3 regions of the Colwellia sp. BRX9-1 genome follow, and region 3 is predicted to be linked to each of the others. Evidence: predicted binding sites of a transcription regulator. Region 3 holds the regulator's gene; each other region holds the start of a gene.
The links. Region 3 encodes sigma-54, which starts transcription at its own class of promoters, with help from an activator protein. Its sites were predicted from a motif close to GTTGGCACGNNNNTNGNNT; they were not measured.

Region 1 (2,280 bases), 330 kb from region 3:
TATTAGCGTTAGCAAAGAAAGTCGCGACCACAGATGCTTCTGTTATGGTGCTCGGCCCCAGTGGTTCTGGTAAGGAAGTCTTAGCACAATACGTTCATTACCATTCGAACCGAAGTGATAAGCCCTTTGTTGCTATAAACTGTGCTGCAATTCCAGAGAATATGCTGGAAGCGACTTTATTTGGTTATGAAAAAGGTGCCTTTACCGGAGCCATTCAAGCGTGCCCAGGTAAATTTGAACAAGCACAGGGCGGTACTATTTTATTAGACGAGATCACTGAAATGGATCTTGGCTTACAAGCAAAAATTTTACGGGTCTTACAAGAGCGAGAAGTTGAACGCTTAGGGGGTCGTAAAACAATTAAGCTGGATGTTCGTGTTATCGCAACCAGCAACCGTGATTTAAGAGTAGCTGTAAAAGATGGTATCTTCCGTGAAGATCTCTACTACCGTTTAAATGTCTTTCCATTAACGTGGTTAGCATTAAATAAGCGCAGAGATGATATTGTGCCATTAGCCAAACATTTAATTACTCAAGCATCGTTAGCCAATAACATGGCTATTCCAGAACTAACCGCTTCGGCGAGAAATAAACTGACGAGTTACGATTGGCCAGGCAATGTTCGTGAATTAGATAATGTTATTCAACGAGCCATTATTTTGCATAGCGACCAGATTATTAATGCTGGTGACTTGTTAATTGAAAATTTCGACAGTGAAATTATTACTGATGTGGCGTTAGACAATAATAGCGAAGACATGCTGGGTAATGAATTAAAAATACAAGAGCATCAAATTATTCTTGATACCCTCACCGCTTGCCAAGGTAGCCGTAAAGATGTTGCTGAACGATTAGGCATTAGCCCAAGAACGCTTCGCTATAAAATAGCAAGAATGCGTGATTCGGGTATTCAAATACCAGCCTAACAATTGCTAAAAAGGGTAATATTCCTATAAAGCCAATATTTTCATTTAAAATATTGGCTTTACTGCTATCTACAGTTTTCACTGATTAAACCTCCCATAATCTCGATAATTCTTTAATTCTCATACTGGCACCATGCTTGCAATATCTTCGTTATATCGTTACTTAAACCGTTATTTATAGGCTTAGTAGCAAAAAATTGACACAAGTGAGTAGCTCATGAATATCGATACCAATTCTTTATACGCACAAATGCAAAATATGTCGCTTGGAAACTCTTCGTTGCAGGGGGCTTCATTTGAAAAAATGGGCAATAACCTTGGCATGGGAGACAGCGCTATTCCAGCGCTGAATAAGTCGACCAGTAATTTTGGCGATATGCTTAAAGATGCGGTGAATAATGTCAACGATATTCAAAAAGAGTCTGGAGCAAAGAAAATAGCTTTTGAAATGGGCGACCGCAGCGTTACGCTTGCTGATACTATGGTTGCTTCCGCTAAAGCTGGTATTGCTTTTGATGCCACCGTACAAGTACGTAATAAGTTTGTTGAAGCATATAAAGAAATAATGAATATGCCAGTTTAACAATACCTTAGTATTAAATAGATAGTATTTCGTAATAAAATCAAGTGGTAGTGGAGAAATTAAGTGGCTGATACTGATAATAATTCAATGGTTGCTGCCGATGGCGGCACCGGGTTAATGGCAAGTGATGGTGCTGATAATATGGCTGATGAGCAAAAATCAGGCTTTGCTTCTGCTATGGGTAACGTCGATTTATTACGCCAAGTCACCTTAATTATGGCATTGGCAATATGTTTAGCTATTGCTGTTTTTGTTATTATGTGGGCAAATCAAGCCGAATATAGATTTCTTGCCAAACAACCTACCGAACAATTAATCAAAACAATGGACTTTCTAGACGCTAACCAAGTGGATTACCGTCAAGCAAACAACACTATTTCAGTACAAAGTGATCAGTATCAAGAAATTAAAATTTTACTCGCTCGTGAAGGTTTATCTGATGAACCAACAGAAGGTAGTGAAATTATTATGCAAGATATGGGTTTTGGTGTCAGCCAGCGCCTTGAAACAGAACGTCTTAAGTTTTCTCGTGAGCAGCAATTGGCTCGCACCATTGAAGAACTGCAAGCTATCTCTAGAGCAAAAGTCTTACTGGCGATACCCCGCGAAAATATTTTTGCTAAACGTACCCGCAGCCCATCGGGCACTGTGGTACTAACTATGCGTAAAGGGCGGATGTTATCTGAAGAAGAAGTTGACTCTGTTGTTGATATTATTGCTTCTGCCGTTCAAGGGATGGAGCCTAACCGAGTTACAGTAACAGATCAAAAT
Region 2 (2,280 bases), on a different contig from region 3:
TGGCCATTCCGTATTGGCTTTGCCAGAATACTTCGCTATGAACATCAACTTGCTGACGTTTGCCAAATTCCCATGGGGCAGAACTACGGTACTGCTTAGTGAAGACAGATTCACCATTAGTACCGTTGTAAATATATAGGCTGACACTAAACTGACGGTTAAAAACATCTTCTTGCCAGAACTGCCAACCGTTGGTTGAGGCTTGTGCAAAGCTAATGTCATTAATTTCAGAATACATGACATACTGAGTATCGCTGATATTAGCTAACGACATGGTGAGATTTTTTATTGCTTCAACTTGTAAGCTGTTATTTAATCTTGAGAACTGAGACTTCTCTTTTAATAACAATCGGGTGTCTAGATAAATACCTTGGTTGTTAATTTTATAAGCAAGTTTAGCCATCAATTTATTATCAAGAGCATAAATTTTACCGATACTCGCTTGCTCTCTATGCATTAAGTTACTACGGGTAATTAATAAAGACTTTCGATAATCAGAAGAGAAGCACTGTTTACTTTGTGGGAAGATGTCAGCACGAATGGTTACGGTGACCAAATTGCCCTCATAATTTTCATCAACCAGCTCAAAAGAGTTTACGGTACCGCTGGCGCGAATATTTATTTCATTTTGTGTCAATAATCCGTTAACCGTTTTTTGCACACTCGATACGGAAGCTCCGGCAACGAGTAAGGCTTTTTTTAATGCATTCTCTATGGCTAATGTTTTTGCTCGTTCGGCATTGCCCTGCATTATTACTGACTTTCCCTGAGCTTCATACCACTGGGCATCAGCAGAATGAGTGATAAAAAATAAAAGTAGAGCTGATATAAATAAGCGCATATGAAGTCCGTCAGTAAAAAAGGTTTAATATCTACTGTCGAATATGCAGTTTCTATGCCCACTTATTTTAATACGCAAGTAACTTTATAGATTGGCGCGATTTGTGCTTTATTTATATTAGAAACTATTTGATGTCGTTTATCGATATTACTGCAAAACTGATTATTCGCTTTCAGAGCGATCAAGGGGAGCTCAATGAAAAAGTGGCTTATTCCATTATTTATTCCAACGTTGATGTCGTGTTCATCAATGAATATGATGAGTGATGAAGATAATTTTTATAAATCAAAGCAAGAAGTACGAGGTGAAATTGACAGTTTCAATCTACCTCGACATGCGATAGCAGATGTTGTTAAAGGGCTTACTTATCAGATGCTTGAAAGCAGCTCTTTTGTAAACCCTAAAACACCTATCGCGGTAGCTTCTTTTGTCGAATTAGAAAACCTTGAGTCAACTAATTGGCTGGGTAATCAAATATCAGAGAACTTTGTTCATGAATTACAGCGCCATGGTTTAGTTGTTATTGATTTTAAAACGACGGGACATATTCGTGTCACTGCTCAAGGTGATTATGTTTTTAGTCGCGACTGGAAAGAGCTGCCAGAGCGGCAGATTATTGACTATGTTGTAACCGGTACCATGATGGAACAAGAAAATGGTGTGATGATTAATGCTCGGATGATTGGTATGCAATCACGTGTTGTTGTTGCCACGGCACAATCTTTTATTCCAAGCTGGGTAATTGGTGAACAGATTAATCAAGATGAAAGTGTTCGGATAAAAGATGGATTAATCATTCGAAACAGCGTTATGTTAGCAGAAGACGAACGTTCAATTAAAATTGTTAATTAGTTTTTTATATTGATGTAGGACTAACTTTTGGTATTTATGATGAAAAAAATTATTCTTAATATATTAACCGCTGGTAGTTTAGCTTTGTTACTTGCCAGCTGTTCTAGTGTTTATGACAAACACGTACAATGGCAAAGTGTTAAGCCTGAAACCTTCCCTGTGTTACATGCTATTGGCCAAGCGCCGATAAGTTTGCAAAACTCACAACATGAAACGCAGCGTATGTTGATGGCGATTAATGCCTCAAAGCTTGCCGCTTATGCAGAACTTGCAGAACAAGTTTATGGGCAAAAGATAAATGGTGAAATGACCATGTCACAACTGATAATGGGTAAAAATGAAGTGTCAGCGTCAGTTCAAGGTGTCATCCGCGCAGCTAAAGTGATTAAAAGCTATCCTGTTGGCGACAGTTACACCACAGAGTTAAGTTTAGACTTTGAAGATGTTTATAATATTTATTTAGCTTCTTCACCCAAACGTGAAATTAAAGCGGTTACCTATTATTAAGTGTTAACAGCACACCCTTAAAAATCATACTGCAGACTTGCATAAAAATATGCGCCGTTAAAACCGAAAGGAGCTGATCG
Region 3 (2,280 bases):
ATTGGTGTGTTGATCACTGATCACAATGTACGTGAAACTCTCGATGTATGTGAACATGCGTATATTGTTAGTCATGGTGAACTTATTGCAGAAGGTACTGCAGATCAAATTCTTGCAAATCAACACGTAAGAGATGTATACCTTGGTGAACAATTCACGCTATAGTAGTCAGTAAATGAATAGTATCTTCGTATGAAAAAAACGAAAATATCCCATTAAAAATAATAGGAAGTTAATGACCTAAATGCGCCCTACTCTACAACTCCGCATAGGACAACAATTAACCATGACGCCACAATTGCAGCAAGCAATCAAATTGCTGCAACTGTCTACGTTAGAGCTTCAACAAGAAATTCAGGAAGCCTTAGAAAGTAATCCATTATTAGAAATGGATGAGTCTTCAAATAATCCCGAAGATAAAAGTACTGACAACCTTGAAGAAGCTCACACTGCCGGTACTGGTGATGTTAAAGAAGCCCCTGCTTCTGATGGTAGCGAAGACGCTACGCCTACCATTGATGAAATCACCACCACTGAAGCCATGGACAAGAACGATATCCCTGAAGAATTAAACATGGATACCACTTGGGATGATAACTACACGGCCGGTGCAGCAAGTTCAAGCTCAGGCCCAGCTTCAGAAGATTATACTTACCAAGGCGAGACTCAAGACTCCATTCAAGATCATTTGCGCTGGCAAATGGAATTAAGCCCTTTTACCGAAACAGACCGCGCTATAGCGACAGCAATTATTGATGCTGTTGATGACGCCGGTTACTTAACGGTATCTAGTGAAGACATTTTAGAAAGTGTTGCCATTGAAGGAGTAGAGCTTGATGAAATTGAGGTGGTACTAAAACGTATTAACCTCTTTGATCCTGTCGGTGTCGCTGCTCGTTCTATTTCAGAATGTTTAATCATTCAACTTAATCAATTTGACCCCGCTACACCTTGGTTAGCAGAAAGTAAGTTAGTTTTGCGTGACCATATTAATCTGCTGGGTAGCCGAGACTATCGTACATTAATGCGTAAAACTCGACTGAAAGAAGAGCAACTGCGCGAAGTGGTGCGTCTTATTCAATCACTTGATCCTAGACCCGGCGATAGTGTGATGAAGAGTGACGATCAGTATGTTATTCCTGATGTGTCTGTTGAAAAGAAAAATGGCCGTTGGGTGGTCGAATTAAACCCTGATACTGCGCCAAAACTTTCGGTGAATCAGCAATATGCTTCGATGTCACGTTCGATGAAGTCGACAGCGGACACACAATTTATTCGCTCAAATTTACAAGAAGCTAAATGGTTTATTAAAAGCTTAGAAAGCCGTAATGATACCTTATTAAAAGTGTCAAACTGTATTGTACAACGTCAAATTGGCTTTTTTGAACATGGTAATGAAGCCATGCGTCCAATGGTTTTAAATGATATTGCCGAAGCTGTCGATATGCATGAATCAACCATTTCACGAGTGACGACACAAAAGTATATGCATACGCCACGTGGAATTTTCGAACTGAAGTTTTTCTTCTCAAGCCATGTTGGCACCGAAAGCGGTGGCGAATGTTCATCAACAGCTATTCGTGCATTAATCAAAAAATTTGTTGCTGCCGAAATCCCAGCAAAACCACTTAGTGATAGTAAAATGGCTGATTTATTAGCCGATCAAGGGATAAATGTAGCTCGACGTACCATAGCAAAATATCGAGAGTCACTTTCTATTCCACCTTCTAACCAACGAAAAAGTTTACTTTAACGAAAAGATGAGGAATTAAGCTTATGCAAATTAATCTTTCTGGCCACCATGTTGACATTACCGAAGCTTTACGAGAAAACGTCACGACTAAGATGGCAAAATTAAGCCGACATTTTGATCATATCAATAATGTTCATGTTGTTCTCACCGTTGAAAAATCAAATCAAATTGCTGAAGCGACTGTTCACGTTAGTGGCTCTGATTTACATGCAAAAGCTGAAAATGCTGACATGTATGCCTCTATTGATAGTCTTGTTGTTAAGCTTGACCGGCAAATATTGAAGTACAAAGGTAAAACGAATCAGCATTAATGCTGTTTATCGCCTGTTCACTCACCAAAGAATCTAAGTAGTATAATGAAGTTGCAAGATATCCTTACCCTTGATTGCACCCTGTGTGCGATTAAGGGTACAAGCAAAAAAAAACTCCTTGAAATAATTAGCGAAACTGCGGCAAAAAAATTCGATAATATTGATACTCATCAATTATTCGAAAGCTTAATGGCGCGTGAAAAAGTTGGCTCTACC

Region 1: fliE (flagellar hook-basal body complex protein FliE) is a predicted target of sigma-54. The motif match lies at 1,051-1,069, and genes of this name have one in related genera.
Region 2: H4J76_RS05665 (FlgO family outer membrane protein) is a predicted target of sigma-54. The motif match lies at 932-950, and genes of this name have one in related genera.

Annotation. Positions count from the first base shown of each region.
Region 1 is NZ_JACGVM010000001.1:506,072-508,351, forward strand. Features, by position in the region: gene H4J76_RS02335 (sigma-54 dependent transcriptional regulator) at 1-926, shown strand, start outside; gene fliE (flagellar hook-basal body complex protein FliE) at 1,144-1,509, shown strand; gene fliF (flagellar basal-body MS-ring/collar protein FliF) at 1,573-2,280, shown strand, end outside.
Region 2 is NZ_JACGVM010000004.1:12,635-14,914, reverse strand. Features, by position in the region: gene H4J76_RS05670 (flagella assembly protein FlgT) at 1-841, opposite strand, end outside; gene H4J76_RS05665 (FlgO family outer membrane protein) at 1,037-1,693, shown strand; gene H4J76_RS05660 (LPP20 family lipoprotein) at 1,730-2,200, shown strand; gene H4J76_RS05655 (TonB-dependent receptor) at 2,218-2,280, opposite strand, start outside.
Region 3 is NZ_JACGVM010000001.1:175,441-177,720, reverse strand. Features, by position in the region: gene lptB (LPS export ABC transporter ATP-binding protein) at 1-165, shown strand, start outside; gene H4J76_RS00850 (RNA polymerase factor sigma-54) at 245-1,753, shown strand; gene hpf (ribosome hibernation promoting factor) at 1,777-2,064, shown strand; gene ptsN (PTS IIA-like nitrogen regulatory protein PtsN) at 2,110-2,280, shown strand, end outside.